One region of the Planococcus massiliensis genome, then DNA from elsewhere that is predicted to be linked to it. Evidence: a T-box and tRNA genes for the amino acid it is inferred to sense, from the RefSeq annotation. Region 1 holds a T-box; the other regions hold tRNA genes.
What was found. A T-box is a leader RNA that pairs with one kind of tRNA and senses whether it is charged. The one in region 1 lies ahead of BN1080_RS09850 (valine--tRNA ligase), so its partner is inferred to be a tRNA-Val.
Positions count from the first base shown of each region.

Region 2: it encodes a tRNA-Val, which carries the amino acid that the T-box ahead of BN1080_RS09850 (valine--tRNA ligase) is inferred to sense. The anticodon was not compared.
Region 3: it encodes a tRNA-Val, which carries the amino acid that the T-box ahead of BN1080_RS09850 (valine--tRNA ligase) is inferred to sense. The anticodon was not compared.

Region 1 covers NZ_CCXS01000001.1:2,002,379-2,012,306, reverse strand. Annotated here, with positions in the region: gene hemC (hydroxymethylbilane synthase) at 1-771, shown strand, start outside; gene BN1080_RS09870 (uroporphyrinogen-III synthase) at 764-1,483, shown strand; gene hemB (porphobilinogen synthase) at 1,464-2,444, shown strand; gene hemL (glutamate-1-semialdehyde 2,1-aminomutase) at 2,445-3,731, shown strand; gene BN1080_RS09855 (AbrB family transcriptional regulator) at 3,919-4,968, shown strand; T-box leader at 4,991-5,211, shown strand; gene BN1080_RS09850 (valine--tRNA ligase) at 5,695-8,331, shown strand; gene BN1080_RS09840 (NAD(P)-dependent alcohol dehydrogenase) at 8,917-9,928, opposite strand, start outside.
Region 2 covers NZ_CCXS01000001.1:2,429,352-2,439,279, reverse strand. Annotated here, with positions in the region: gene BN1080_RS12255 (glutamate-1-semialdehyde 2,1-aminomutase) at 1-1,113, opposite strand, end outside; gene bcp (thioredoxin-dependent thiol peroxidase) at 1,234-1,710, shown strand; gene BN1080_RS12245 (D-2-hydroxyacid dehydrogenase) at 1,724-2,665, shown strand; gene BN1080_RS12240 (cob(I)yrinic acid a,c-diamide adenosyltransferase) at 2,668-3,219, shown strand; gene perR (peroxide-responsive transcriptional repressor PerR) at 3,342-3,785, shown strand; gene BN1080_RS12230 (YgzB family protein) at 3,878-4,231, opposite strand; gene BN1080_RS12225 (nucleotidyltransferase-like protein) at 4,414-5,280, shown strand; rRNA gene rrf (5S ribosomal RNA) at 6,086-6,201, shown strand; tRNA gene BN1080_RS12215 (tRNA-Asn) at 6,215-6,289, shown strand; tRNA gene BN1080_RS12210 (tRNA-Ser) at 6,297-6,386, shown strand; tRNA gene BN1080_RS12205 (tRNA-Glu) at 6,420-6,494, shown strand; tRNA gene BN1080_RS12200 (tRNA-Val) at 6,505-6,580, shown strand; tRNA gene BN1080_RS12195 (tRNA-Met) at 6,655-6,731, shown strand; tRNA gene BN1080_RS12190 (tRNA-Met) at 6,772-6,848, shown strand; tRNA gene BN1080_RS12185 (tRNA-Asp) at 6,852-6,927, shown strand; tRNA gene BN1080_RS12180 (tRNA-Phe) at 6,946-7,021, shown strand; tRNA gene BN1080_RS12175 (tRNA-Thr) at 7,044-7,119, shown strand; tRNA gene BN1080_RS12170 (tRNA-Tyr) at 7,124-7,207, shown strand; tRNA gene BN1080_RS12165 (tRNA-Trp) at 7,214-7,287, shown strand; tRNA gene BN1080_RS12160 (tRNA-His) at 7,308-7,383, shown strand; tRNA gene BN1080_RS12155 (tRNA-His) at 7,427-7,502, shown strand; tRNA gene BN1080_RS12150 (tRNA-Gln) at 7,512-7,583, shown strand; tRNA gene BN1080_RS12145 (tRNA-Gly) at 7,589-7,663, shown strand; tRNA gene BN1080_RS12140 (tRNA-Cys) at 7,672-7,745, shown strand; tRNA gene BN1080_RS12135 (tRNA-Leu) at 7,755-7,838, shown strand; gene BN1080_RS12130 (DUF47 domain-containing protein) at 8,289-8,906, shown strand; gene BN1080_RS12125 (inorganic phosphate transporter) at 8,922-9,920, shown strand.
Region 3 covers NZ_CCXS01000001.1:2,227,170-2,237,097, forward strand. Annotated here, with positions in the region: gene menB (1,4-dihydroxy-2-naphthoyl-CoA synthase) at 1-221, opposite strand, end outside; gene menH (2-succinyl-6-hydroxy-2,4-cyclohexadiene-1-carboxylate synthase) at 218-1,045, opposite strand; gene menD (2-succinyl-5-enolpyruvyl-6-hydroxy-3-cyclohexene-1-carboxylic-acid synthase) at 1,042-2,742, opposite strand; gene BN1080_RS11015 (isochorismate synthase) at 2,729-4,120, opposite strand; gene BN1080_RS11020 (1,4-dihydroxy-2-naphthoate polyprenyltransferase) at 4,292-5,203, shown strand; tRNA gene BN1080_RS11025 (tRNA-Glu) at 5,326-5,397, opposite strand; tRNA gene BN1080_RS11030 (tRNA-Ser) at 5,404-5,494, opposite strand; tRNA gene BN1080_RS11035 (tRNA-Asn) at 5,499-5,573, opposite strand; tRNA gene BN1080_RS11040 (tRNA-Ile) at 5,575-5,651, opposite strand; tRNA gene BN1080_RS11045 (tRNA-Gly) at 5,662-5,735, opposite strand; tRNA gene BN1080_RS11050 (tRNA-Phe) at 5,741-5,816, opposite strand; tRNA gene BN1080_RS11055 (tRNA-Asp) at 5,835-5,910, opposite strand; tRNA gene BN1080_RS11060 (tRNA-Met) at 5,914-5,990, opposite strand; tRNA gene BN1080_RS11065 (tRNA-Ser) at 6,066-6,158, opposite strand; tRNA gene BN1080_RS11070 (tRNA-Ile) at 6,174-6,250, opposite strand; tRNA gene BN1080_RS11075 (tRNA-Met) at 6,259-6,332, opposite strand; tRNA gene BN1080_RS11080 (tRNA-Ala) at 6,354-6,429, opposite strand; tRNA gene BN1080_RS11085 (tRNA-Pro) at 6,436-6,512, opposite strand; tRNA gene BN1080_RS11090 (tRNA-Arg) at 6,538-6,614, opposite strand; tRNA gene BN1080_RS11095 (tRNA-Leu) at 6,659-6,747, opposite strand; tRNA gene BN1080_RS11100 (tRNA-Gly) at 6,778-6,852, opposite strand; tRNA gene BN1080_RS11105 (tRNA-Leu) at 6,858-6,942, opposite strand; tRNA gene BN1080_RS11110 (tRNA-Lys) at 6,964-7,039, opposite strand; tRNA gene BN1080_RS11115 (tRNA-Thr) at 7,050-7,125, opposite strand; tRNA gene BN1080_RS11120 (tRNA-Val) at 7,140-7,215, opposite strand; rRNA gene rrf (5S ribosomal RNA) at 7,225-7,340, opposite strand; gene BN1080_RS11130 (DMT family transporter) at 7,971-8,873, opposite strand; gene BN1080_RS11135 (MgtC/SapB family protein) at 8,976-9,704, shown strand; gene BN1080_RS11140 (cation diffusion facilitator family transporter) at 9,717-9,928, shown strand, end outside.

The sequences.
Region 1 (9,928 bases):
GTTGGAGGCAAAGGCTTGTTCGTCAAAGAAATTGAACAGGCGCTTTACAATAAAGAAATCGACTTTGCAGTCCACAGCATGAAAGATATGCCGTCGGTTCTTCCGGAAGGCTTTGTCATTGGGTGTGTGCCGGAACGTGAAGATCCGCGTGATGCGTTCATTTCAAACGATCATGTGAAATTGATGGACCTTCCAATTGGGGCCGTTGTCGGGACAAGCAGCTTACGCCGCAGCTCACAGTTGCTGCTTCTGCGCCCGGACCTTGATATCCAGTGGATCCGCGGAAACATTGATACCCGCCTTGCGAAATTGCGCTCTGGCGACTTTGATGCGATTTTACTGGCTGCTGCCGGTCTGAAGCGCATGGGCTGGAAAGAAGACATCGTGACGGAATTCCTGGAAGTCGATGAATGCCTTCCGGCGATCGGCCAAGGAGCACTAGGCATTGAATGCCGCGGAGAAGATACCGAATTGCTTGCGGAACTGGCAAAATTGAATGACGAGAACACGGCGCTTGCAGTTCATGCAGAACGCAAATTCTTACGAGATATGGATGGCAGCTGCCAAGTGCCGATTGCGGGCTATGCAACCGTTTCTGAAGGCGAAGTTTCGTTTACCGGTTTGATTTCGTCGCCGGACGCTGAACAAGTGTTCAAAGAAACAGCTGTCAGCCGTGATCCGATCGAAGTAGGCCGTACTGTAGCTGAAAAAATCAGTGCGCAAGGCGGCTATGACTTGATCCAAAAAGTAAAAGCTGAGAGCAATGTCTGAGAATATACAGCGTTTAAAGGGTGAGACCATTGTTTTCACCGGTTCTAGAAAGCCGGAAGAAGCAGTCTCGAGAGTAGAGGAATTGGGCGGCAAAGCATTGTATTTGCCGCTCATTGAGACGTCCATCCGCCAAAGCGAAATCCCTTCGGTCGAGCAATACGATTGGCTGATTTTCACAAGTGCGACGAGTGCAGAGGCTTTCTGCCAACTGCACGTTTCCACTCGTGCAAAAATCGCTGCGGTCGGGGAAAAGACGGCGGAAACCTTGGAGCAGCATGGCTACCAGGTGGATTTTATTCCTTCTATCTATAGTGCAGATGTCTTTATAAAAGAATTTCCCGCATTTGCCGGCAGTGATGTGAAATGCCTGTTTGTGAAAGGGACGCTTGCGAAGAGTACGATTGCTTCGATGCCGCTTCAAATCGATGAATGGACAATTTATGAAACTTCCCTTAAAATCGGCAATGCACATACATTGATGAATATGAAAGAACTGATTGTGATATTTGCCAGCCCTTCCGCAGTCTCGGCTTACCGGGAAGCTGGAGGGGATTGGTCAGGCATCCGAACGGCGGCCATTGGCCACATTACGGAAAATGCCATTAAACAGAATGGCGGACGGGTCGATTACCGCCCGAAAAAGTATACGTATTTAGAAGTGATCAACGAAATAGCGAAAGGGAGTTGCAAGAATGACAGAATTGAATTTTAGACGCCATCGCCGTTTGCGCGGATCGGCTAACATCCGTTCCATGGTGCGCGAAACAAGCGTACAGAAAGAAGATTTTATTTACCCGATTTTTGTCGTAGAAGGCGAGAATGTGAAAGAGGAAATCTCATCAATGCCGGGCGTATTCCATTTTTCATTGGATAGACTAGGCGAAGAATTGGACGAAGTGGTTTCTTTAGGAATTCCTTCCGTCATTTTGTTCGGTGTGCCGAATGAAAAAGACGCTGTCGGATCTCAAGCTTACCACGACCACGGCATCACGCAGGAAGCGATCCGTTTTGCAAAAGACCGCCATCCGGATTTAGTGGTCATTGCTGATACATGCCTTTGCCAATATACCGACCACGGCCATTGCGGCGTGATCGAAAATGGCGTGATCTTGAACGACGAATCGCTTGATTTGCTTGCCCGTACAGCAGTGTCTCAAGCGAAAGCGGGAGCTGACATTATTGCCCCGTCAAACATGATGGACGGTTTTGTCGCAGCGATCCGCTACGGTTTGGACCAGGCTGGTTTTGAAAACACGCCGATTATGTCATACGGCGTGAAATATTCTTCCGCTTATTACGGCCCGTTCCGTGAAGCGGCGCATTCAACTCCGCAGTTCGGCGACCGCAAAACCTATCAAATGGATCCGGCGAACCGCCTGGAAGCTTTGCGTGAAGCAGGATCAGACATCGAAGAAGGTGCGGATTTCATGATCGTGAAACCGGCTCTTTCTTATTTGGATATCATCCGTGAAGTGCGCGACAACTTTGATGTGCCCATCGTTGCCTATAACGTCAGCGGCGAGTACGCAATGGTCAAGGCAGCAGCGCTGAACGGCTGGGTCGATGAAAAGCAGATCGTTTTGGAAACGTTGCTCAGCATGAAACGCGCTGGAGCGGATATCTTGATGACGTATCATGCAAAAGATGCGGCACGCTGGCTGGAGGAGAAATAAATGGGATACGAAAATTCGATTGCAGCATTTAACGAAGCGAAAAATTTAATGCCGGGCGGCGTCAACAGCCCGGTGCGTGCGTTTAAATCAGTCAATATGGATCCGATTTTCATGGCTTCCGGCAGCGGTGCGACGATTACGGACATCGACGGCAATACGTATATTGACTATGTGTTGTCTTGGGGTCCGCTGATTTTGGGCCATACACATCCGGAAGTTGTGAAAGCGATTCAGGCGACGGCCATGTCCGGCACAAGTTTCGGTGCGCCGACTTTGCTTGAGAACGAACTTGCAAAACTAGTCATGGACCGTGTGCCGTCGATTGAAATGGTGCGCATGGTTTCTTCAGGAACGGAAGCGACGATGAGTGCACTTCGCGTAGCGCGCGGCTATACGGGACGCAATAAAATCTTGAAATTCGAAGGCTGCTACCATGGCCATGGCGATAGCCTGTTAATCAAAGCAGGTTCAGGCGTCGCGACGCTTGGCCTTCCGGATTCACCGGGAGTGCCGGCATCGATTGCGCAAAACACCATCACGGTTCCTTATAACGATTTGGAAAGCGTGAGACACGCATTCCGCGAATTCGGCGACGATCTTGCGGCTGTCATTGTTGAGCCGGTTGCCGGCAATATGGGCGTCGTTCCTCCGAAAGACGGTTTCTTGCAGGAACTTCGCAATTTGACGACGGAAAATGGCACGATCCTGATTTTCGATGAAGTCATGACAGGATTCCGCGTCGGCTATAACTGCGCCCAAGGTTATTTCGGCGTAACGCCGGACATGACGTGCCTCGGCAAAGTTATCGGCGGCGGGCTTCCGGTCGGTGCATTCGGAGGCAAACGCGAAATCATGGAACAAGTGGCGCCAAGCGGTTCCATCTACCAAGCAGGGACACTTTCAGGCAACCCGCTTGCGATGACAGCTGGCTATGAAACTTTAAGCCGTTTAAATGAAGCAAGCTATGAAACGTTCATTGAACGCGGTGACCAGCTGGAAGCCGGTTTCCGTGCGGCTGCTGAGAAATACAACATCCCGCATACCGTTAACCGTGCGGGTTCGATGATCGGCTTCTTCTTCACGAATGAAGACGTCGTTGATTTTGAATCAGCGAAAACATCCGATACGGCATTATTTGCCGACTACTACCGTTTGATGGCGGAAGAAGGCATTTTCCTGCCGCCGTCCCAGTTTGAAGGCATGTTCCTATCAACTGCCCATACAGAAGACCACATCGCAAAAACTGTGGAAGCTTTCCACAACGTATTTGCCAAATTAGCACGTTAAGAAGAAAAGAGAAGAGCGGCCGGATTTTGATAAATCCGCCGCTCTTTTTTGTGGAATAAAATAGGGTGAGTGTCCAAAGAATCTGAGTATATGCTCATAGAACGCGGAAAACTGCTCATAAACTCCATAGCGCTTCTCTTTTAGTGTAGAATGGACAGTAGCTTAAGTAGTGAAAGTAGGAAATTTAGTGAGACCGTTTATTTTAACTGCGTTGATCGCGATTGCTTCAGGGGCTTTATTTGAAGCTGTCGGCATGTTTTTGCCTTGGCTGCTCGGACCGATGTTCGTGCTCTTGATCTTAAATCAATTTACAAAACTGAAATTTTACTGGCCAAAATTTTTGAAAGTGGCGGGCCTCGTGCTTCTCGGCGTCCAAATCGGTTCGTCGTTTTCACGGGAAGCGGTGTTTTTGATGTGGTTTGATTTGCCGTTCATGGCCTTTCTGACACTTTCCGTTGTCGCGCTTTCTTTGCTTCTCGGCCTGCTTTTCCGCAAGATGGCGAATGAAACCTTGGCGACGAGCCTGCTTGGTTCCATGCCAGGCGGCTTATCGCAAATGGTTGTCATTTCGGAAGACGTCAAGTCCGCGAATGTTACCGTCGTAACGATGATGCAGACGTTCCGTATCCTATTGGTCGTCACGATTGTGCCGTTTTTGACAGTGTTTTTAAATGGACGGGAAGCGGGCGAAATCCTCTCGCAGGAATTTTCGTTCGCACCGGGCCATTTCTTTTTGGCGATTGCTGCGGGCATCCTGATTTACTTCGGCATGAAAAAAATCGGATTCCCGGCAGCGGAAGTGCTCGCACCCATTCTGACGATGGCGGGCATGCAGACGATCACGGGGGAAGTGCTCGTTGAAATGCCGTATTGGCTGATTGCCATGGCGCAAATTTTCATCGGGGCAAACTTGGGCCTTCAAATGGAGCAGGTTCGTGAAAAGATGAACATCCGCCTGGGTGCAGCCATTGTGGTGAACAATGTGCTGCTGATCGTTTTCTCAACTGTCATCGCGTTCCTGTTGACGAGCTGGCTTCCAGGGTATCTGTTCCTCGACTTCTTCTTGAGTGCAGCGCCAGGGGGCATGGCGGAAATGGCGATTACAGCGCTTGATGCTGGAGCGGACGTGGCGCTCATTACGAGTTTTCATTTATTCCGCCTGTTCTTTATCCTGCTCGTCGCATCTCCGATTGTGGCCGTTATCGTGAAAAAGCTTGACGCTAAAAGCGCAAATTGAGTACAATGGATTCAAGTAAATAATTAATGTGTTGATGAGGATAGTAAAATGTGCGTGCATTTCAGAGAGAAGGCCGAGTGGTGAAAGGCTTTCATGAACAAGCATTTGAATGTCACCTCGGAGCAGTTTCCGTGAAATTGGAGTAGCGGGGACCGGATGTGAAATCCGTTATCGAACTTGAGAGCCAGGTTTTTTTAACTTGCGCATAAAGGTGGTACCGCGAACAACTCCTTCGTCCTTTTCAGACGAAGGGGTTTTTTTGTTTTCTAAAGGAGTGGAAGGATATTACGCAAAGCAGCTCTACTTTTCTGCGAAAGCATTCATTGCTTTACTGCATAACTTACTACCATATGTTGAAATAAATAGTTTTACAAAATGATATTCCGCAAAACAGCTACGCTTTCCGCGGGCTCGCGCTAAGCTAACTCAGGCTATACGCCCGAGTGGATCTCAGCACTTCGCTGGTCCCGCAGGAGTCTCCGCTGTTTTGCTCCATATCAAGGCATCCCTTAGCGCCGGCGCGTCCAGGGGCTAGGCGGAGCAATAAGACGAGTGCTCTTCTCGGCTTATTGTGTGAGCCATGCCCAAAGCGCCGAAGCGATTTGTAACAGCTAATACTTTAGTTCAACATATGTGGTCATGAAAGTTAATAATTCTTTCATTATTAGTTATGAAAACAACGCGCCACGCTCAAGTCCGTACTTTATTTTAAAAGGAGGAATTTCAATGACTGAACAAATGCCGACAAAGTATGATCCGCAAGGGATTGAAAAAGGCCGCTACGAGTGGTGGATCGACAACAAATTTTTTGAAGCGAAACCGGAAAGCGGCAAAACGCCATACACGATTGTGATTCCGCCGCCGAACGTTACGGGGAAATTGCACCTTGGGCACGCATGGGACACAACGCTGCAGGATATCATGACGCGCATGAAACGCATGCAGGGGTATGATGCATTATGGCTGCCGGGGATGGACCACGCCGGAATTGCGACGCAGGCGAAAGTGGAAGGGAAATTGCGTGAAGAAGGCAAATCCCGCTACGACCTTGGACGCGAGAAATTCCTGGAAGAATCATGGAAATGGAAAGAAGAATACGCTGGCCATATCCGTGAACAATGGTCGAAACTCGGCCTCGGGCTTGACTATTCCCGCGAGCGTTTCACGTTGGATGAAGGTTTGTCGGATGCAGTTAAAGAAGTATTCGTTAAATTGTATGAGAAAAAACTCATCTACCGCGGCAAATACATCATCAACTGGGACCCGGCGACGAAAACCGCCATTTCCGATATCGAAGTTATCTACAAAGATGTGCAAGGCGCGTTCTACCATATGCGCTATCCACTCGCTGACGGCAACGGGCATATCGAAATCGCGACAACGCGTCCGGAAACGATGCTTGGCGATACAGCGGTCGCGGTTCACCCGAAAGATGAGCGCTACCAGCACTTGATCGGCAAGAAAATCATTCTTCCGATTGTTGGGCGCGAAATGGAAATCGTTGCGGACGATTACGTGGATATGGAATTCGGAAGCGGTGCGGTGAAAATTACGCCTGCTCACGACCCGAATGACTTTGAAATCGGCAATCGCCACAATCTTGAGCGCGTCTTGATCATGCACGAAGACGGCACGATGAACGAAAACGCCGGCAAATACGAAGGGCTCGACCGCTTCGAATGCCGCAAGCAAATTGTCAAAGACCTGCAGGATATGGATGTTTTATTCAAAATTGAAGAGCATATGCATTCGGTTGGACATTCGGAGCGCAGCGGTGCCGTAGTTGAGCCGTATCTATCGACGCAATGGTTCGTAGATATGAAGCCATTGGCACAAAAATCGGTGGATCTTCAAAAAGGCGAAGAAGGCGTAAACTTTGTGCCGGACCGTTTTGAAAAGACGTACCTTCACTGGATGGAAAACATCCGCGACTGGTGCATTTCCCGTCAATTGTGGTGGGGCCATCAAATTCCCGCCTGGTATCATAACGAAACCGGTGAAATTTACGTAGGCATGGACGCACCAGCGGACGCTGAAAACTGGACGCAGGACGAAGACGTTTTGGATACCTGGTTCTCATCTGCCTTGTGGCCGTTCTCTACGCTTGGCTGGCCGGATGCAGACAATGAAGAACTGAAACGCTACTACCCGACAGACGCACTTGTAACCGGCTATGACATCATCAACTTCTGGGTTTCGCGCATGATTTTCCAAGCGCTTGAATTCACGGAAGAAAAACCGTTTAAAGACGTATTGATTCACGGCCTCGTTCGTGATGCGGAAGGGCGAAAAATGTCGAAATCGCTTGGCAACGGGGTAGATCCGATGGACGTCATTGCCGAATACGGCGCGGATTCGCTTCGCTACTTCCTGGCAACGGCTTCAAGCCCAGGGCAGGATCTCCGCTTCTCGATGGAAAAAGTGGAATCGGTTTGGAACTTTGCGAATAAAATCTGGAATGCTTCCCGTTTCGCATTGATGAATATGGAAGGCATGACGTATGAGGAAATTGATCTTTCCGGCAAACGGTCAGTCGCCGATTCATGGATCTTGACTCGCTTGAATGAAACCATTGAACAAGTGACGCATCTTGCAGAACGTTATGAATTCGGTGAAGTGGGCCGTTCGCTTTACAACTTCATCTGGGATGATTTCTGTGACTGGTATATCGAGATGGCGAAATTGCCATTGTACGGGGAAGACGAAGAAGCGAAGCGGATGACGCGTTCGGTTCTTGCATATGTACTCGACAACACAATGCGCCTGTTGCATCCATTCATGCCGTTCATTACGGAAGAAATCTGGCAGAACTTGCCGCATCAAGGCGAATCGATCACGATTGCTGCTTGGCCGGTTGTGGATGAATCCTTGTCCGAAGAAAGCCAGTCAACGAACATGAAATTATTGATGGACATCATCACCGCTGTTCGCACAATCCGTGCAGAAGTGCAGTCGCCGATGAGCAAGAAAGTGCCATTGACGATTTCGGCTAAAGACGAAAATACGCATAATGTCTTGACGACGAATGCAGCGTACATCGAGCGTTTCTGCAACCCGGAAACCTTGACGATCGGCCAAAACATCGCAGCACCGGAAAAATCAATGTCCGCTGTGGTATCTGGCGCAGAACTCTTCATGCCGCTTGAAGGCTTGATCGACGTTGACGCTGAACTTGCGCGCCTTCAAAAGGAACTTGAGAAATGGGCGAAAGAAGTGAAACTCGTTCAAGGCAAATTGTCGAACGAACGCTTCGTTTCCAAAGCACCGGAAACGGTAGTGGCAGAAGAACGCAAAAAAGAAGCCGACTACTTGGAGAAGCACGCAACTGTTGAAAAACGCATGGAAGAATTAAAAAATCTGTAATAGCTAAAAGCCGGCCATTCTCGAATCTGAGGGTGGCCGGCTTTTTTGAGTTTTATTGACACTACTCGGCTCTTTATCGACACTAAATCACTTTCTATCGACAACTGATCCAATCCGAGCAAATAAAAAAAGCCTGTAAGCAACAAGTTTTCATCAAAAACGGAAGTGAGGGGTGCTTAGTTAGCCATCCACACCCGATTTCCATGTGCTATTGACACTATTTGACTCTTTATCGACACTACCCGAGTTTCTTTCGACACTCATCGGAGTTCTATTGACACTATGGGAGTTTCTTCTGACACTAATCGAGTTTCAACTTCAATTGTGTCGGCCTTACCCAGAAAAGCAAAATAAAAAAGCCCGCTTTATCAGCGAACTTCCATCACACGAGAAAAGGGGCATCTTTCTCCAATTTCTGAAGATGCTGCATCAACAATTCCACAATATTCTCTTCATGCGTTTAATAATACAGCCATGCGCCAATTTTGAAACTAAAGAAGAGGGGAGCAATGGCGATGAATGAGCTGCAGCCGAATTCCATATAAAATTAAAACGCTCCCGAAATGCATTTCAGGAGCGTTTTTATTACTCAGCAATTTTAACAATCGGCTTGATGGTCGAACCGTTTTTCGAATCCTCGAAAGCTTCGTTGATCTGTTTAAAATCATATACTTTCGTCAGTTTGTCAAACGGGAACAGGCCGCGCTTGAAATAATTCACGAGCTGCGGAATGAATACTTGCGGGATCGAGTCGCCTTCGATTACGCCCATCACGGTTTTCCCTTCTGCCATGATGTCGTTGTGGACATCAAAAGTCATTTCTGGCGTCACTCCGACGATTGCACAAGCACCGAGTGGGCGAAGCGAATGGATGGCTTGTTTAACGACCGGAGGAACACCGGTCGTCTCTACTGCATAATGCAGGCCGCCGCCCGTAATTGCCTTGATCTCTTGAACGACATCCACATTTTTGCCGTTCAGTATGTGAGTGGCGCCAAGTTCCTTCGCCAACTCCAGCCGGTTGTCGTGGATATCGACTGCGATGATATTGAGGCAGCCGGCAATTTTCGCGGCCATGATGGCACTCAATCCGACGGCACCGCTGCCAAACACAGCAATAGAAGAGCCGAATTCCGGCTTCAAGCGGTTCAATACCGTCCCGGCTCCTGTCTGAATTCCGCATCCAAGCGGCCCGAGCAGGGTCAAATCCACTTCTTTGTCGACTTTGACGACATTCCGCTCATTGGTCACTGCGAACGTACCGAACGACGACTGCCCGAAAAACGTTGAAACCGCATGGTCATGATGGTGAATCCGGTTTGTGCCGTCCTGCATCTTTCCGCCAAAGTTCAAATCGTTAAAATTTAGGCATACCGTCGGATGGCCGTTCAGGCAATTCTCGCAATGGCCGCAATAGGCAAACGACAAAACGACATGGTCACCGGCCTCAATCGTCGTAACCGCTGACCCGACTTTTTCCACAATGCCCGCTCCTTCATGGCCGAGCACCGCCGGAAAAGGCGATAAACCCAAATCCCGGGCAACGGCATCTGTGTGGCAAACGCCAGTCGCCACGATTTTCACCAATACTTCATGG
Region 2 (9,928 bases), 430 kb from region 1:
TTCATAATTTTCGACTTTTTGGTCCGTAAAGTAAATGGTTAAAGCGCCTTTTAAACGGTTAATGGTAATTGTTACGCCAAATTCAGCTGCAGCTGCCAAGATGCCTTCTTCCAATTGGCGGCCGAGTTCGTCCATTTTCTCATAGACGCCTTCTTCGCGAAGGACTTCCAAACATGCGATGCCTGCTTGAATTGACGCCGGATTGCCGGCCATAGTTCCTGCTTGATAGGCAGGCCCAAGTGGAGCGACAGTCTCCATAATTTCTTTTTTGCCGCCGTAAGCCCCGATTGGCAGGCCGCCGCCAATGATTTTCCCGAGAGCAGTCAAATCAGGCGTTAACCCAAGAAGATCCTGGGCACCGCCGTAATGGAAGCGGAAAGCGGTGATGACTTCATCATAGACGATCAAAGCGCCTTTTTCTTTGGCGATGCGGTGCACTTCTTCTAAAAAGCCTTTATTCGGCTCAACGATTCCGAAATTCCCGACAATCGGTTCCACTAAAATACACGCAATTTGGTCTCCCCATTTGTCCATGGCTTCAGCGAAAGCTTCGGGATCATTGAATGGTATTGTAATCACTTCTTCGGCAATCGTCTTTGGAACTCCTGCAGAGTCGGGTGTCCCGAGTGTAGCAGGGCCAGATCCGGCAGCGACAAGCACCAAATCCGAATGGCCGTGGTAGCAGCCGGCAAATTTCATGATTTTTGTGCGGCCCGTATAAGCGCGGGAAACGCGGATGGTCGTCATAACGGCTTCCGTTCCGCTATTCACGAAACGGACTTTGTCCATTTTCGGCATCGCTTCTTTTAGCATTTTCGCGAAAGTGACTTCATGGCGTGTCGGTGTTCCGTATAACAAGCCGGTTTCAGCGGCATGCGTAATGGCTTTTGTAATATGCGGATGTGCGTGGCCGGTAATGATTGGGCCATAAGCTGCCAGGTAGTCGATGTATTTATTGCCATCGACGTCCCAGAAATAAGCGCCTTTTGCGCGTTCCATGGCAACCGGAGATCCTCCGCCTACGGCTTTATAAGAGCGCGACGGGCTATTGACTCCGCCGACGATATGTAATAATGCTTCTTCATGCAATTTTTCAGATGTAGAATGGTTCATTTTGATAGCCTCCTAATTGTGTCTACTCTTCATTGTAGACAATATTAGGGGAGAACGCCAAAGAAATTGAATATGGCGCGGCTGTCCGGTACGATAGATAGTAGAAAAGGAGTGGTAAAGATGACAACATTTGAAGGTTTGCAAGCGCCTGATTTTTCGCTGAAAAATGAAACGGGCAACACCATCGCTTTGACCGATTTTGCAGGAGACAAATATGTGGTCCTTTATTTTTATCCGAAAGACATGACGCCCGGGTGTACGACCCAGGCGTGCGATTTCCGCGACGCGGAGAAAGATTTCTCCGAATTGAATGCCGTGATTCTAGGCGTCAGCGCCGATTCGGAAAAGCAGCACGGAAAATTCATCGAAAAGCACGGCTTGCCGTTCTCTCTATTAGTGGATGAAGACCACGCGCTTTCGGAGAAATACGGTGTCTGGGTACAGAAGAAAATGTACGGCAAAGAATTTATGGGCATCGAACGCTCGACTTTCCTGATCGATCCAACGGGAACGGTTGTCAAAGAATGGCGGAAAGTGAAAGTGGATGGCCATATAGAAGAAGTGCTCAACACCTTGAAATCTTTGACGAATCAATAAAGGGGCGGAAACAATGGAAGTGCTTTTTACTTTTGTGCCAAAAGACCATCAACAGGAAATGCTGGAAAAGGAATTCCCGAACGTGGATTTCCATTTCACGAAACAAGACAAATCTCGGCTTTCGCATGCAGAAATTGTGGTCACATATGGAGAAGATTTAACGGCTGAGGATATCGAAAAAGCGGCAAATTTAAAATGGATCATGGTGGCAAGTGCTGGAGTAGAAAAAATGCCGCATAAAGCGATTCTCGAAAAAGGAATTACCGTGTCCAATGTCCGGGGCATCCACAAAATACCGATGGCTGAATCGGTATTGGCGCATTTGCTGTCGATTAAGCGATCTCTTCCAACCATTTATGAAAAGCAAACGCAGAGAGAATGGCATCGCAAAATCCGTTCCAGTGAATTGTCCGGCTCTACCGCTTTGATTATTGGCCCAGGGGCTATCGGCGGTGAGATCGGCCGTTTGCTTCAGGCTTTCGGCGTATCCACCATCGGCTGCAACCGTTCAGGAAAACAAGCCGACTATATGAATGAAATGGTGTCATTTGAAAACATTCTGGAAGTGTTGCCAAAAGCGGATACTGTGATTTCAGTTGTGCCTAGCACCGAAGAAACAAGAGGAATGCTAGGCAGTGAACATTTCAAGGCGATGAAATCCCAAGCGATTTTTATGAACTTCGGAAGAGGAGACCTTGTGCCGGATGACGTGCTGGTAAAAGCGCTAAACGATGGGGAAATTGGATACGCGGTCTTGGATGTTTTTGAACAAGAGCCGCTTCCATCAGACCACCCTTTGTGGGGCATGGAGAATGTGGTGGTTTCACCTCACGTGTCCAGCCATTCGGGCCGCTACGTGGAACGGGCATTGGAAATTTTCGCGCCTAACCTGAAAAAATGGTTAGAAAATAATTCCGATCTTACCAACCAAGTAAATATGGAAAAGGGGTATTGACTGTGAAAATCTATACAAAAACAGGCGATAAAGGTACCACATCCCTCGTATACGGCACTCGGGTTGCAAAGAATGACGCGCTCGTCGAAGCATATGGCACTTGCGATGAAGCCAACTCCATGATTGGCCTTGCAATAGGCCATATGAGCAATGAGTTCTTTCAGGAAAAAGAACAGTTGGAATCCGCTTTTCATGAAATCCAGACGACATTATTCCATGTTGGAGCTGAATTGGCAACGCCTGCCGGCAAAGAAGTCAAGTGGAAGCTTAAAGAGGAAGACATCACAAAGCTAGAAGGCTGGATCGATCAATACGATGCAGAAGTTCCGGCACTTAAAAACTTCATTTTGCCCGGCGGACATCCTGCAGGAGCTTCGCTTCACGTCGCACGGACAGTGGTCAGAAGAGCGGAAAGGGCAGCCATTTCCATCGGGGACTCCGTATCGCCGAATGTATTGGCTTATCTGAACCGTTTATCTGATTTCCTCTTTGTCGCTGCGCGGTTGATCAATCAGCGCCTGGGGAAAATTGAGAAAGGGCTTCATCAGTCGTAACTAGGTGATAAAGCCTGGAAAGCTTGACAATATAGTGATTTCTTGACATGCACCCTCTTTTTTAAGTACACTAATTATAACGATTATAATATAAGAATATTTATGAAGTGAGGTGCACAGCGATGTCTGACGGACAATTAAAGGACGCGCTTGATGCTTTGAAGTCTACAGGTGTGAGAATCACTCCACAACGCCATGCGATTTTGGAGTATATGATTCATTCTACAATGCACCCAACAGCGGATGACATTTATCGCGCGCTTGAGAAAACTTTTCCAAATATGAGCGTTGCAACAGTTTATAATAATTTACGGGTGTTCAGAAAAGCGGGATTGGTAAAAGAATTGACGTATGGCGATTCTTCCAGCCGCTTCGATTTTGTGACCAACGACCACTATCATATGATCTGCAATGATTGCGGGAAAATCGTAGATTTCCATTACCCAGGACTGGATGAAGTGGAGCATCTTGCTTCGCATGTTACCGGATTCCAAGTGGATTATCACCGTCTTGAAATTTACGGAACATGCCAGGAATGCTCTGAAAAAACTGCAAAAGCCCAATAATTGACGAGCATGTTCTGCATGCTCGTTTTTCTTATGCCGATTTGCAGAAAAAAATCGCTGGAGCATTTAGGAGCTCCAACGATTGGCAATGATTATAATTTAGAATTTTTCTTATTGTAATTGACATCGAACTCTTTTCCTTCAAGAGCAGGATCCATAGTCAAAGGTTCGCGGCAGTGCATGCACATGTCTACACGGCCAAGCATTTTTGTATGTCTTCCGCAATTCGGGCATTCAACGGGAACGGTTTTCATGGAGAGCAATCCGATCCATGCGTAAACAGCTGTACTTCCGACGATGGCAATAAGGCCGAGCAGCATGAAGATCACCATCACAACCGGGTGGCTTCTAAAATAGATGCCGACGTACATAATGACAATGCCGATGAAGATCAGCGACAGGGCAAAAGTCCGAATGCGATTGATTTTATTTTTATAAGGTTTCATTATTTATTTCCTCCTTGCATCCATCATACTATATCATAAATGCATCGAAAAAGTGATAATGATTCATAGAGGCAGGAATCTAAAAGAAATATGTCGAAATAAAGAATACAAGAGCCGGTGTGTGGCGAAATAAGCGGGCTGACATAACTGCATGTCCGATAGAATGCAAGGAGTGGAATTCAATGGAGCAGATTCTTAGACCGATTTACCAAGAGCGTGCCAGCCAGGAAAGTACGTTGGGAGTTATAGTGGTCGAAAAAAGAGAAAAGGTAAGCCCGATTACGGATACATTTGATACGATTCTTTTAATCATTACAAAAGAGAATGAAACTTCGGTCTTCACTAAACATTATACGTATCTTGATAAAAAGGCAGCCATGCACATTATCACGGAAAAACAATTGCATAAATGGCTTTTGCTAGGAACGAACCGAAAAATTGTGGACTGGCTATTTCACGGGAAGATTATTTACGACCGCAACGAATTTATGGAAAAGCTGAAACGGGAGTTGAAAGATTTTCCTTTCTACGGACGAAAGATCAAAATGGGGATGGAGTTTGCCAAGTTAATCCGCCGATACTTGGAAGGGAAAGTATTCTTCGAAGAAAGAAATTATTTGGATGCCTATCACCATATTGTAGAATCGTTGCATCATTTAGCCCGATTAGCTGTACTGGAAAATGGTTTGCCGCCCGAAGTGACCGTTTGGACTCAAGTGAAACAAATGGAGCCGGCCATTTACAAACTTTATGAAGAATTGGTAACGAGCGATGAATCCATTGAGAAAAGATTGGAGCTTTTATTTTTGGCCAGTGAATTTTATATTCATTCTCGTACGAATGACGGAGCTCGTCATATTCAAGAGATCATGGCAGGCAAAGACCAATGGACGATCCAGGAGCTTCATGAACAAGAAGAGCTTCGGAATTATTCTTCAGATTTAGAAGTATTTATCGAATACCTGGTCGACAAAGAATTAATTTTCGTAAAAAGTGTTAATACGAAAAGTGATGGAATCTTCCATAGATATTATTATGTGAAAAGTTAATTAGAGAATAAGTTCACGACGAGCCGATCGTTTCAATAAGTAAAATCGGTTCGTTTTTTTATTGAAATTGAAGCATATATAGAAGGGAAATGATTTAAGAATCCTGCTAAGGCAAGGGAAGATAAGTAATCATATTTTTTTCGCAGAATCTGTTGACAAAGAAGCGTGATCCATATTATGATAATACACGTCGCTAAGAGATAAACGATTTCACGAGAAAATAATTATTGTGATAAAGTGCTTGACTCTTTTGAGAAGCGATGATAAATTAGAGAAGTCGCTTTTACAGGACGGCAAAACATGAACCTTGAAAACTGAACAGCAAAACGTCAATAAATTACTGATCAGGCTCAGCCAGATCGAAGCGAATCGCGCGCCTTTTCGGAGGCGGCGATGCGCCAGCAGTATTGAGCAATCAACACTACTCTATAATGGAGAGTTTGATCCTGGCTCAGGACGAACGCTGGCGGCGTGCCTAATACATGCAAGTCGAGCGGAACTGGGGGAGCTTGCTCCTTCCAGTTTAGCGGCGGACGGGTGAGTAACACGTGGGCAACCTGCCCTGCAGATCCCTCAAAGACGATGAGGTAGATAGGTTCGAGGTGGAAGCGTGGCGACACGTGCAGCTGACGAATACTAATCGATCGAGGACTTAACCAACTTTGTTTACGGAAACCAACGGTTTCACCTGTTTCAATGTCGCCTATCCAGTTTTGAAAGAATAAGGCAAAAGTTTTTTCAAAAAAAGCTTGAAATACCGGTCAGAATTGGTATAATAAAACTTGTCTTTCAAAATAAATATTAGTCTGGTAGTAATGGCAAAGAGGCCACACCCGTTCCCATCCCGAACACGGAAGTTAAGCTCTTTTGCGCCGATGGTAGTTGGGGGGCTCCCCCTGTGAGAGTAGGACGTTGCCAGGCTGATCCATATTATTCCGAAGTAGCTCAGTGGTAGAGCACCGCACTGTTAATGCGATGGTCGTAGGTTCGAATCCTACCTTCGGAGCCATTCTTTTGGAGAGCTGTCCGAGTGGCCGAAGGAGCATGATTGGAAATCATGTAGGCGGGCAACCGTCTCAAGGGTTCGAATCCCTTGCTCTCCGCCAGTAGCATTATCCAAACGAAGACTACAAATCAATGGCCCCTTGGTCAAGCGGTTAAGACACCGCCCTTTCACGGCGGTAACACGGGTTCGAATCCCGTAGGGGTCACCATTATATAACTGGAGGATTAGCTCAGCTGGGAGAGCATCTGCCTTACAAGCAGAGGGTCGGCGGTTCGATCCCGTCATCCTCCACCATTTACAATACATAAGCAAAACTTGTAAATATGAGTTTCTTCTATAATATAGGAAATAAACTCAACTATTATTATCGCGGGGTAGAGCAGTTCGGTAGCTCGTCGGGCTCATAACCCGGAGGTCGCAGGTTCAAATCCTGCCCCCGCAACCAAATGGTCCCGTGGTGTAGCGGTTAACATGCCTGCCTGTCACGCGGGGTAGAGCAGTTCGGTAGCTCGTCGGGCTCATAACCCGGAGGTCGCAGGTTCAAATCCTGCCCCCGCAACCAAATGGTCCCGTGGTGTAGCGGTTAACATGCCTGCCTGTCACGCAGGAGATCGCCGGTTCGATCCCGGTCGGGACCGCCATTTTTATCTTTCAAATGTGGGTCAGTAGCTCAGTTGGTAGAGCATTAGATTGAAGCTCTAAGTGTCGGCGGTTCGATTCCGTCCTGACCCACCATATTTTTATTTTTTATCTCCATGCCGGAGTAGCTCAACTGGTAGAGCAACTGACTTGTAATCAGTAGGTTGAGGGTTCAAGTCCTTTCTCCGGCACCATTTTGGTGGGGTAGCGAAGTGGCTAAACGCGGCGGACTGTAAATCCGCTCCTTCGGGTTCGGCAGTTCGAATCTGCCCCCCACCACCAGTTTTTAGGGGCATAGTTTAACGGTAGAACAGAGGTCTCCAAAACCTCCGATGTGGGTTCGATTCCTACTGCCCCTGCCAATTTTTTAAATTATATGATGGCGGTCGTGGCGAAGTGGTTAACGCACCGGATTGTGATTCCGGCACTCGGGGGTTCAATTCCCCTCGTCCGCCCCATGTTTTAATTTCAATTAAATGCACTTATAAAAATAGTAAAGTGGCGGTCGTGGCGAAGTGGTTAACGCACCGGATTGTGATTCCGGCATTCGGGGGTTCAATTCCCCTCGTCCGCCCCATCTTATTATTGGGGTATAGCCAAGCGGTAAGGCAACGGGTTTTGATCCCGTCATGCCCTGGTTCGAATCCAGGTACCCCAGCTTTTGCGGAAGTAGTTCAGTGGTAGAACGCCACCTTGCCAAGGTGGAGGTCGCGGGTTCGACCCCCGTCTTCCGCTCCAACATTTTTGGCGGCATAGCCAAGTGGTAAGGCATGGGTCTGCAACACCCTTATCACCGGTTCGAGTCCGGTTGCCGCCTCCATTATATTATGCCGGCGTGGCGGAATTGGCAGACGCGCGGGACTCAAAATCCCGTTCCTTCACGGGAGTGTCGGTTCGACCCCGACCGCCGGTATCATGGAAAGGACCTGCCTGTCCTTTCAAAAAGCCTTCAGCATCTTCGGATGGTGAAGGCTTTTTTTGTTTTCAATCTGCCTTCATGGGAAGGAAGAAATGCTTTGCGTAATGTTTGAGCAGAATTCCAACCGGTTAATGTGAAGGCGGGAACCCGAGTATTGAAGATAAAAGTCTTTCTAATTTCTATAGAATGATTTATACTAAACTAGCTAATTTGCGAAATTCTCTTAGATGAAGAGTAAGTTAAATGGCGAGTGGAGATCAGCAGCTGTTACGTTATTACAGAAATGGAGATTAAAGAAAATCGAATAGAATAATCGTTGAATTCATAACTTTTTGTTTTATTAAGGCTTTGTAAATTTGGTTTTAAAGTTGTATTAAAACGGGTTAAAATAAGCTATTATAATCTAGCTTTGATTTTATTTTAGAAATTAGCGGAGGTAAGAAAATGGCTTTCAAGAAAAAAGATAAGTTTGCAGTTCTACTAGGGGATATTGCTTCAAATTTAAAAGAGAGTGCAGCTTATTTTGCTGACTACAAATTAAGAGAAATCAGCGATTTGAAGATTTTCTCCAATACGATGAAAGATTATGAAACAAAAGGCGATAATTATGTGCATACAGTAATCCAGGATCTGAACCAAGCGTTTATAACGCCCATTGAACGCGAGGACATTCTAGCTCTTGCGATGACGATGGATGATGTGCTGGACGGCCTTGACCATACTGCCTCTATGTTTGAAATGTATTCAATCGTAAATGCGGATGAATTTATGCTGGAGTTCGTAGAAGCAATTCGAATGAGCACGATTGAAATTGAAACAGCTGTGGATTTAATGTCTACTAAAAAATTGCCCGCTATGCGAGAGCATGCCATTAAAATCAAAGATTACGAATCTCAATGCGATGTGACGAGACGCCATGCGATCAAACATCTGTTCCAAACGGAAAAAGATCCGATCCGCATCATTCAATATAAAGAGATCTATGAAGAACTTGAAGAAATTGCAGACCACTGCCAAAAGGTTGCGAATACCTTCGAATCTATTATTATGAAAAACGCTTAAGGAGCAAGATGACCGATGGATATGGTTCTGCTATTAACAGTTTTAATTGTTGTATTTGCTGTAATATTCGATTTTATCAACGGCTTTCATGATACGGCCAACTCAATCGCTACAGCGGTTTCCACAAAAGCTTTAAAACCGCGCCACGCAATCATGCTGGCTGCTGCCATGAATTTCGTAGGGGCGCTGGCTTTTACAGGTGTTGCGAAAACCATTACAAAAGACATTGTTGATCCATTCACGTTAACGAATGGAACAGTTGTGATCTTAGCTGCTTTAATCGCGGCGATTGTATGGAACTTGATTACTTGGTACTATGGCATTCCGAGCAGTTCCTCGCATGCACTGATTGGTTCAATTGCTGGGGCTGCGATTGCTGCTGCCGGATTCTCTGCCTTGAATTATGGGGGATTCCTTACCATTATCCAAGCGCTGATTTTATCGCCGATCCTCGCATTTGCTGTGGGGTATTTGGTTTACAGCATTTTCAAAATTGTATTTAAGAATAACAATTTAACTAAAACGAATCGAAATTTTCGTTTGATCCAAATTGCGACAGCTGCTTTACAATCTTTTTCACATGGTACAAACGATGCCCAAAAAGCAATGGGGATCATCACAATGGCGTTGATTGTCAACAATTATCAAACGTCAGATGATGTTCAGTTCTGGGTTCAAGCGACATGTGCAACAGCTATGGCTTTGGGAACGTCTATCGGCGGCTGGAGAATCATTAAAACCGTCGGAGGCAAGATTATGAAAATCCGCCCTGTCAATGGAGTAGCTGCTGACCTGACCGGTGCAGCTGTTATCTTCGGTGCCACGTTCATCCATTTGCCGGTTAGTACGACGCATGTCATTTCTTCATCCATTATGGGGGTAGGGGCATCTCATCGATTAAAAGGCGTCAAGTGGGGGACCGCGAAAACAATGTTGATCACGTGGCTCATTACCATGCCAATCTCAGCGTTGCTGGCAGCCGGCATATACTTGATCCTCAATATCTTCCTGTGAAATAAAAA
Region 3 (9,928 bases), 220 kb from region 1:
CCGCCTGAGCAGAATGCTTTTTCGCCTTCGCCGGTCAAGACGATAACGCCTACTTTAGAATCGTCGCGTGCACGAGAAAATGCATCGATCATTTCTTCCACTGTTTTCGGGCGGAATGCGTTGCGCACTTCCGGACGGTTGATGGTAATTTTAGCAATGCCGTTATACGTCTCATATTTGATGTCTTCATATGTACGTTCTGTTACCCATTCACGAGTCATGATTTTCCTCCTTGGATGTTCAATCTCAAATACTCATCTACTATTGTAGCAAACTCAGCCGGTTTTTCCACGTGAATTGCATGTCCTGCATCGACTATTTGATGCTCCGCCTGCCAAAAAGCCGTTTTCATCTCGTCAGCAATGCCTTGGAATTTCAAATCCAAGCTCCCCGTGATCAGCAATACCGGAACACGAATGCCTCTTAGCTGGTTCCAATAAGACGGCTGCGAGCCGGTTCCCATACCGATTAAGCTGTTTGCAAGTCCCAGTGGCTGTTGGCTCAGCCGTTCTTTTTTGATTTCTTCCTTTATTTCTTTCGGCAGTTTTTTTTGGCTGTCAAAAAGAGGGATGTTTTCCCACTTCTCAACGAAAGACGGCATGCCATTCGCTAAAATCTTTAACGCAAGTTCACTATCTCGCTGTTGGCGTTCTAACTGCTCCTCAGCCGTTTTAAGTCCGGGCGATGCACTTTCCAGAACAAGCGCCTGCAAGCGTTCCGGATACGCAGCAGAATAAGCGAGAGCGGTCCGGCCGCCCATTGAATAGCCGACTAGAATAAATTCCTTTAAGCCAAGTTCCATAAACAAAGAATTTAAGTCACGGACTTGCAGCTCCATGACGTAGCGGGAAGCATCTTCCGGAATCGCAGTTTTGCCGTGGCCCAGCAAATCCACAAGAACGATTTTATAGTCCGGCAGCTTATCAGCTATCTTCCGCCACGTTTGGGTGCTTCCTGTAAAGCCGTGCAGAAAAACGATAGACGGAGACTGGCCTTCATTCCGTAATTCCACATGGTAATCCAAGCCGTTAACTTTCATTTTCATTGCTTCGCCAGCTCCTCGTTAAATCGATCCCATAGTTTCCGGTGGCTCAACACATTTTGCTGTCGATCAGTAAAGACTTCGATGATTTTGACTTGTTTTTCTTTCGGCAGTCGCAACGCCTCGACCAGTTGCTCTTTTGTTTGAACAGCAGCATATTCTGTATCGTACATGCGCGCTGCATCTTCAAATTTCAAGCCGGTCGGTGTACCAAACAACGCTTCAAAATGCCGCTCTTCTTCCGATTGAGGCAAATAAGAGAAAATTCCGCCGCCGTCATTGTTCATGACGACCACTGTCAAATCCGTTTCTTGCATTTTAGATGCAATCAATCCATTCATATCATGCAAAAACGACAAATCGCCTATCAATAAATAAGCAGGGCGTTTGGAAGCCGCCTGTACACCGAATGCCGTAGAAACGACTCCGTCGATTCCGTTAGCTCCCCTGTTTGCATAAATCATGGCATCTCGCCCGTTCGTACGGAAGAATGTATCTACATCCCGAATCGGCATACTGCTGCCAACGATCAAATCGCAAGCATCTAATTCTTCGAACAGCACTTTAGCAAGAACCCCTTCATCCATTTCATCCTGGCAATGCTGCTCAACAATTTCCCAATACAGCGCCGATGCTTTCTGCCATTTCTCGGTAAATCCCTGCTGCTGCCGTGCCTCCAGTCCAAGCTTCCATAATTCTGTTGGAGGCGCTTGGATGTGATGGGTTACAACAGACTGCGCATCGCGCATCATCGGACTTTCATCAAAAACAACATACGTTTCCGGTTTAACGCTTGCCAAAAATAATGTCAACGGCTTCGAAACTGGCTGCGGGCCAATCCGAATCACTGTATCAGGGACCACGGCTTCTTTAAATTCCCCATTCTTCAATAAAGCGTCATAGGCATCAATGATTAAATGCCGGTCCTCGGCCTTAACCCCTGAACGAAGATTGGATAAAGGATCAGCTAAAATCGGCCAATTTAATTCTCGAGCAAACTTCCAAAATTCCGAAGGCATCCGCTCTGTCATTTCACCGACTACTAATAAGCCCCGTTCTTTAGCCATTAGGTTTTGAAGGAACGTTTTGGTTTCTTCATTCAAGACAAACTCCCCGGTAAAATGCATCATCTCTCCCGGGCTTTCATAGGTTTGCTCAAAATCGATCCGCAATGGTTCACGGAATGGCACATTTAAATGTACAGGGCCTTTTGGCGCCGTTTTCGCTGTGGCAATCGAACGGTGCAAATGCCGGGAAAGAAAACTCAATTGATTTTCCGGTTCCGGCATCGGCAAATCTGCTGACCACTTCACATGGGAGCCAAACAGATTGATTTGATTGATCGCTTGAGGCGCACCCACTTCGCGCAATTCGTGCGGACGGTCAGCCGTCACTACCAATAAAGGAACTCGTGCATAATACGCTTCTACAATGGCAGGAAAATAATTAGCTGCAGCAGTTCCAGATGTGCAAAGAAGCATCACTGGACTGCCGGAAGCTTTCGCCATCCCCAAAGCAAAATAAGCTGCTGAACGTTCATCGATTTGACGGTAAACCGTCAAGCCCTCCTGTTTCATACACGCATAAGCAAGCGGCGTCGAACGGGAACCTGGACTGATAACTACATTTTTCACTCCAAGATGGACGAGTGAATGGGTAAAAGCTGATACATACTCTGTTAATGATTTACGATTCGTCACTCATTTGACCTCCAAGTACACGGAGCATCGGTCTGAATTTAACCCATGTTTCGTCATATTCTGCTTCCGGATGGGAATCTTCAACTATTCCCCCACCCGCATATAAATAAGCATCTTTTCCATCAAGCAAAGCTGAACGGATTGCGACAGCGAATTCGCCGTCGCCTTTTGCATCGATCCAGCCAACAGGAGCAGCATAATAGCCCCGGTTCATCGTTTCGTACTGGCGGATCAAACTCATCGCCTCCTGTTTCGGTTCTCCTCCAAGAGCAGGCGTCGGATGCAGATCCCGTACAAGATCCAATAGATTGGATCCATCTTTCAACTCCCCTTCGACTGGCGTATAAAGGTGTTGGATATCCCGTATTTTCATCAGCTTCGGCGTTTTCGGCACAAACATCTTCGAACTATGTGCATCGAATACCTGGCTGATCATCTTCACGACAAATTGATGCTCCGAACGGTTTTTCTTATCATTTAGTAATTCATTGCCAAGTGCGGCATCAATTTCTACCGTTTTGCCGCGTGGAGTCGATCCTGCTAAACAAGTTGACAGTGCTTGGCGGTCCTCCACTTTAACCAATCGTTCAGGTGTCGCCCCAAAGAAAAACTGATTTTCAGCTTCCATTCCGAAAAGAAAACTTTCCGGCTGTTCTTCTGAAACTTGGGAAAGAGCAGATGCCGGTGCCAAAGGCTGATCAAAATTCAGCTTTAGTGCTCGGGCAATTACGACTTTTTCCGCCTGTTTCGCTTTAATAACAGCCGTCACTTTTTTAATGGAATCAAGATATTCATCTTTTTTCAGTTCTGTCCGTTTAACGACTAGCGGTTTACGGTATTTTTTGAGTTCTGATACTTGAGCGGAATGGATTAATCGATCCCGTTCTTTACGCAATGCATCAAAAGCAGTAAACGTATCTTTATCCTTTGTGATGAGATGGATACTGACATATGCCCGTTCACCTTTAATAATCATTTGAAAAGTCGGCACAGCAAAATAGGCTTCTGGAAATTTTGTCCATACGCTATCTTTCTCATTTAACGGATCGAAAGAGAAGCCGCCGAAAAGAATGGGCTGAACTTCCCGCTCTTCATTGACAATTTGTTTGCATAAACTTTGCCACTCTTCTTTAATTTGCTCGAAGCGGCCGTGCGGGCTATGGGCTGATATTACATGCGCATGTCCAAGACCGACCCACGTAAACGTCTTTTCCCGGTTCTGCCAAAACATCCGTTTCCCTTTAAACTGCTGTTCACCCGCTTCAAAAAAAGCCAAAGCCGACATTCTGGATACCTCAATCGTTTCCGTATAAAATCGATACGCCAAGTAACGCGTATCCGTAAAATTTTCCGGCGATGAATACTGCTGTGAATTCATCAAATTACCTCCGTTTTTCATTTAAATGCAAAATACACGTGATAGTTCACTTTTTAAATCTCTACCCTCTATCATACTCTTTTCTTCCAATTTCAGCACACCATATGCTGTATTTACCGTGAATTTGAAGTACAATAAAGGGTGGAAAGAATTAAAGGAGAGGTACACAACATGACACATTCCATTCAGGCAGACAGCGGCTGGCGCGTATGGTGGCAATTAACTCGTCCACATACATTAACCGCATCGTTTGCTCCCGTATTTTTAGGCACCATGATCGCCATCAATTATACCGATATCCATTGGGGATTATTTCTCGCCATGCTGATTGCGAGTTTATTGATTCAAGCGGCAACCAATATGTTCAATGAATATTATGATTTTGCCCGTGGATTGGATAATGAAAAATCTGTCGGTATCGGCGGTGCTATTGTCCGGAACGGGGTCAAACCCAAAACTGTTTTATCACTTGCTTTGCTTCTCTATCTAATCGCTGCTGTTATCGGCATTTGGATTTGCTCTCAAACCAGTTGGTGGCTGCTCGTCGTAGGCGGTGCAGCGATGGCTATTGGCTATTTGTATACAGGTGGCCCATTTCCTATTGCTTATACCCCATTTGGTGAATTGTTCTCAGGAGTCGTTATGGGCTATTTAATTGTAATTATTGCGTTCTATATCCAAACGATGTCTGTCACAGTAGAAGCATCATTGCTAGCCGTACCAAGCACCTTATTAGTTGCAGCGATCATGATGACTAATAATATCCGTGATATGGTCGGAGATGCTGCAAGCGGCCGAAAGACATTGGTTATCCTGACAGGCAGACCGGTCGGAGTAATGATTCTGGCTTCATTCTTTGCTATTTCATATTTATGGATCTTGGCTTTAGTGATTTTCAATGATTTAACCCCGTGGACCCTTTTAGTATTTCTAAGTGCCCCTAAAGCATTCAATGTTGTGAAAACTTTCAAACGCTATACTGCGCCGCTTGAAGTTATGCCAGCAATGAAGGCAACAGGAATTACCAATACTTTATTTGCCTTCCTGCTTGGGATTGGGCTCTTGATTCATCATCTACTATAGAAAAAAGAGGTTCTTCTTAATTGAAGAACCTCTTTTTTCATCTAAAGAAACAGCCATTCGTTAAGGTAAAGTTTTGAACAAAAGAAAAAGTGCCATGCAATTGAATGCATGGCACTTTTATATGACCCCTACGGGATTCGAACCCGTGTTACCGCCGTGAAAGGGCGGTGTCTTAACCGCTTGACCAAGGGGCCAATTACTGGCGGAGAAGGAGGGATTTGAACCCTCGCGCCGGTTTCCCGACCTACACCCTTAGCAGGGGCGCCTCTTCAGCCACTTGAGTACTTCCCCAGTATGGCTCCGAAGGTAGGATTCGAACCTACGACCATCGCATTAACAGTGCGGTGCTCTACCACTGAGCTACTTCGGAATGGTGGGCCTAAATGGACTCGAACCATCGACCTCACGCTTATCAGGCGTGCGCTCTAACCAGCTGAGCTATAGGCCCATATGTATAATGGAGCGGGTGAAGGGAATCGAACCCTCATCATCAGCTTGGAAGGCTGAGGTTTTACCACTAAACTACACCCGCATAAATGGTGGGTCAGGACGGAATCGAACCGCCGACACTTAGAGCTTCAATCTAATGCTCTACCAACTGAGCTACTGACCCACATTTGAAAGATAAAAATGGCGGTCCCGACCGGGATCGAACCGGCGATCTCCTGCGTGACAGGCAGGCATGTTAACCGCTACACCACGGGACCATTTGGTTGCGGGGGCAGGATTTGAACCTGCGACCTCCGGGTTATGAGCCCGACGAGCTACCGAACTGCTCTACCCCGCGATAATGATAGTCTTACTAGTTTCTTCTATTATATAGAAGTTTTTAAAAGGATAGTCCACACATTTTTTATAAAGATGGAGGAGGAAGAGGGATTCGAACCCCCGCGGGATTTGACTCCCCTGTCGGTTTTCAAGACCGATCCCTTCAGCCAAACTTGGGTATTCCTCCGTGATAATAGATAAATGGTGGACCTTGCAGGACTCGAACCTGCGACCGGACGGTTATGAGCCGTCTGCTCTAACCAACTGAGCTAAAGGTCCTAAAAAAGTGGCGGCAGAGGGGATCGAACCCCCGACCTTACGGGTATGAACCGTACGCTCTAGCCAGCTGAGCTACGCCGCCAGGATCTTTAAAATATATAGTTGGTGGAGCCTAGCGGGATCGAACCGCTGACCTCCTGCGTGCAAGGCAGGCGCTCTCCCAGCTGAGCTAAGGCCCCATTGAATGGTCGGGAAGACAGGATTCGAACCTGCGACCCCTTGGTCCCAAACCAAGTGCTCTACCAAGCTGAGCTACTTCCCGAACTGAGATGCTTCTTATAAAAATATGGCGCGCCCGAGAGGACTCGAACCTCTAACCGCTTGATTCGTAGTCAAGTACTCTATCCAATTGAGCTACGGGCGCTTATTCATGATGAAAACCTGACGGTTTTTTTCTGCAAACAAAGATGGTGCCGAGGACCGGAATCGAACCGGTACGGTAGTCACCTACCGCAGGATTTTAAGTCCTGTGCGTCTGCCAGTTCCGCCACCCCGGCATGGGTCGGCTTTGAATTGCTGCAAAAAAATGGAGCGGAAGACGGGGGTCGAACCCGCGACCTCCACCTTGGCAAGGTGGCGTTCTACCACTGAACTACTTCCGCAAAAATGGTGCGGGTGAAGGGAGTCGAACCCCCACGCCCGAAGGCGCTAGATCCTAAGTCTAGTGCGTCTGCCAGTTCCGCCACACCCGCGTGGCAATAATGAAATTAAAATGGTGAGCCATGAAGGATTCGAACCTTCGACCCTCTGATTAAAAGTCAGATGCTCTACCAACTGAGCTAATGGCTCTCACAAAAAGTGGTGCCGGAGAAAGGACTTGAACCCTCAACCTACTGATTACAAGTCAGTTGCTCTACCAGTTGAGCTACTCCGGCGAAAGAGAAAATAATGGTGGAGGATGACGGGATCGAACCGCCGACCCTCTGCTTGTAAGGCAGATGCTCTCCCAGCTGAGCTAATCCTCCAGTATGTATGCCCAGCGACGTCCTACTCTCACAGGGGGAGACCCCCAACTACCATCGGCGCAAAAGAGCTTAACTTCCGTGTTCGGGATGGGAACGGGTGTGGCCTCTTTGCCATCATCACTGGACTCTTTAGTTTTTGAAAGACAAGTTTTATTATACCAATTCTGACCGGTATTTCAAGCTTTTTTTAAAAAAACTTTTGCCTTATTCTTTCAAAACTGGATAGGCGACATTGAAACGGGTGAAACCGCTGGTTTCCGTAAACAAAGTTGGTTAAGTCCTCGATCGATTAGTATTCGTCAGCTGCACGTGTCGCCACGCTTCCACCTCGAACCTATCTACCTCATCGTCTTTGAGGGATCTGCAGGGCAGGTTGCCCACGTGTTACTCACCCGTCCGCCGCTAAACTGGAAGGAGCAAGCTCCCCCAGTTCCGCTCGACTTGCATGTATTAGGCACGCCGCCAGCGTTCGTCCTGAGCCAGGATCAAACTCTCCATTATAGAGTAGTGTTGATTGCTCAATACTGCTGGCGCATCGCCGCCTCCGAAAAGGCGCGCGATTCGCTTCGATCTGGCTGAGCCTGATCAGTAATTTATTGACGTTTTGCTGTTCAGTTTTCAAGGTTCATGTTCGCCGCACTCATTGGCGACTTTATTAATATACCTTAGGTCCGACTTGTTGTCAATACTATTTTAAAATATTTTTTCGGTCGTCTTAAGGACATATATAAATATAAACCGCCGAGCGCAGAAAATCAACCCCTTTTTCTAAAAAAGAATGATTTTATTTTTCCGTAGTCTGCTACGAATAAGATTATGCCGCATAATACCACTGTTCCGCCTATAATTTGAGAAGAACTTAATAGCTCTCCAAGTATGAAATAAGCCAGTATAGCAGCTCCCACGGGCTCAAAAAGAATCGCGATCGAAATGACGTTCGTACTCACCCACTTCAAAGACCAATTGAATAATGTGTGGCCAAGTAAGTTAGGAATAATCGCTAAAAGTAAAAACCACATCCATTCGGAAGCAGGATACGGGCCAAAAGATTCGCCTTTTGCAATTATATAGAAGAACAATGTTATTGTACTAAAGCTATAAACAACAAAAGTATAGGTGATGAGCGATAATCTTTGGCGTACATCCTGGCCAAATAGCAAGTAACCTGTGATAAGGGCACATGCAATCAACGCTAATATATCTCCATATAAAGCGGAACCGCTAATTTTAAAATCTCCATAGCCAATTAATACACTGCCGAGTACAGCGATTGCTCCAGAAACGAGCGTTTTAACTGATAGCTTCTCTTTAAAAAAGAAATAGGTTCCTGCGAATGCGAATAAAGGCTGTAAGGTAACAAGAACCGTTGAACTGGCAACAGAGGTGTAATTCAACGATTCAAACCATAGAATGAAATGGAATGCTAAGAAAATCCCAGCTATTGAAGTGAATGCCCAATCTTTTTTGCTTAGCTTCTTGATTTCCTGGGTATATTTCATAAAGAACACCGGACTCATAAGTAGAACGGAGAAAAGCATCCGATAAAAAGCAGTGACTCCTGAATCAGCAGAAGTCATTTTTACAAAAATCGCTGACAGCGCGACAGAGAATACACCAATGATGATTGGGATCAAAGGATGAACAACTGGTTTTTCCATAAAGACGCCTCTTCTCTCTATTGCTTATGCAAAGTTTCACACTTTAAATAGTGTGACATGTCCCCCTTTCTTTATCAACCATCATTTGAAAGGAGTGCTGATATGGATTTTTTCACCTTTCTTCCTCTCGCTTCCTTTGAAACTTTTATCAAACTTTTGGTTGCCGCACTTTTAAGTTTAGTTATTGGGCTTGAACGAGAATTGAAAAGAAAACCTGTCGGCTTAAAGACGAGCATCGTCATCGCGACATTCAGCTGCTTATTGACCATCATATCAATTGAATCTGCTTATCTTGCAGAAGGGAGTGAATTTGCGAATGTTAATATCACGATGGATCCGTTGCGTTTAGCTGCACAGATTGTTTCCGGAATCGGTTTTCTTGGTGCCGGCGTTATTTTAAAACGCGGCAATGATTCCATCTCTGGTTTAACTACTGCTGCTATGATTTGGGGTGCTGGCGGCATCGGTATCGCCGTAGCAGCAGGTTTTTATGTAGAAGCTGCATTTTCAGTGCTGATTATCCTGATCGGAATCGAGGTTGTCCCTCCCCTTCTTTTCAAATTCGGGCCAAAGCGATTGCGGTTAATAGAAGCGAATATCAAGATTTTCATTTCAGACCCCTCCCATATTGAGGAGGCCATTAAAGAAATAACGTCAGAAGGCGTTATTATAGAAGCTATGTCTTTGTTTCAACACAGAGAAGAAGATTTTCCTTGCCATGAAATTGCGATACGCGCTTCTTTTTTGCAAGAGACAGAAACTGTAGCTTTATATGAAAGGATTTTAAAAATAAAGCATGTTGAGAAAGCGGAAATTGAATTGATCAGCTGAGGAGGAATTGGGATGAGTGAATTTTTTACATTATTAAAAGGCGGGAACAAACCATCATTGCTGGCTGCGGTGATGAACACAGTAATCGCAATTATGAAAGGAATTGCATTTTTCTTTACAGGAAATGTTGCCATGTTTGCTGAAACGATGCACTCCATTGGAGACGCCGCGAACCAATATTTTGTTTTCATCGGCTCTGCATTATCTAAAAAGGCGCCGACTCA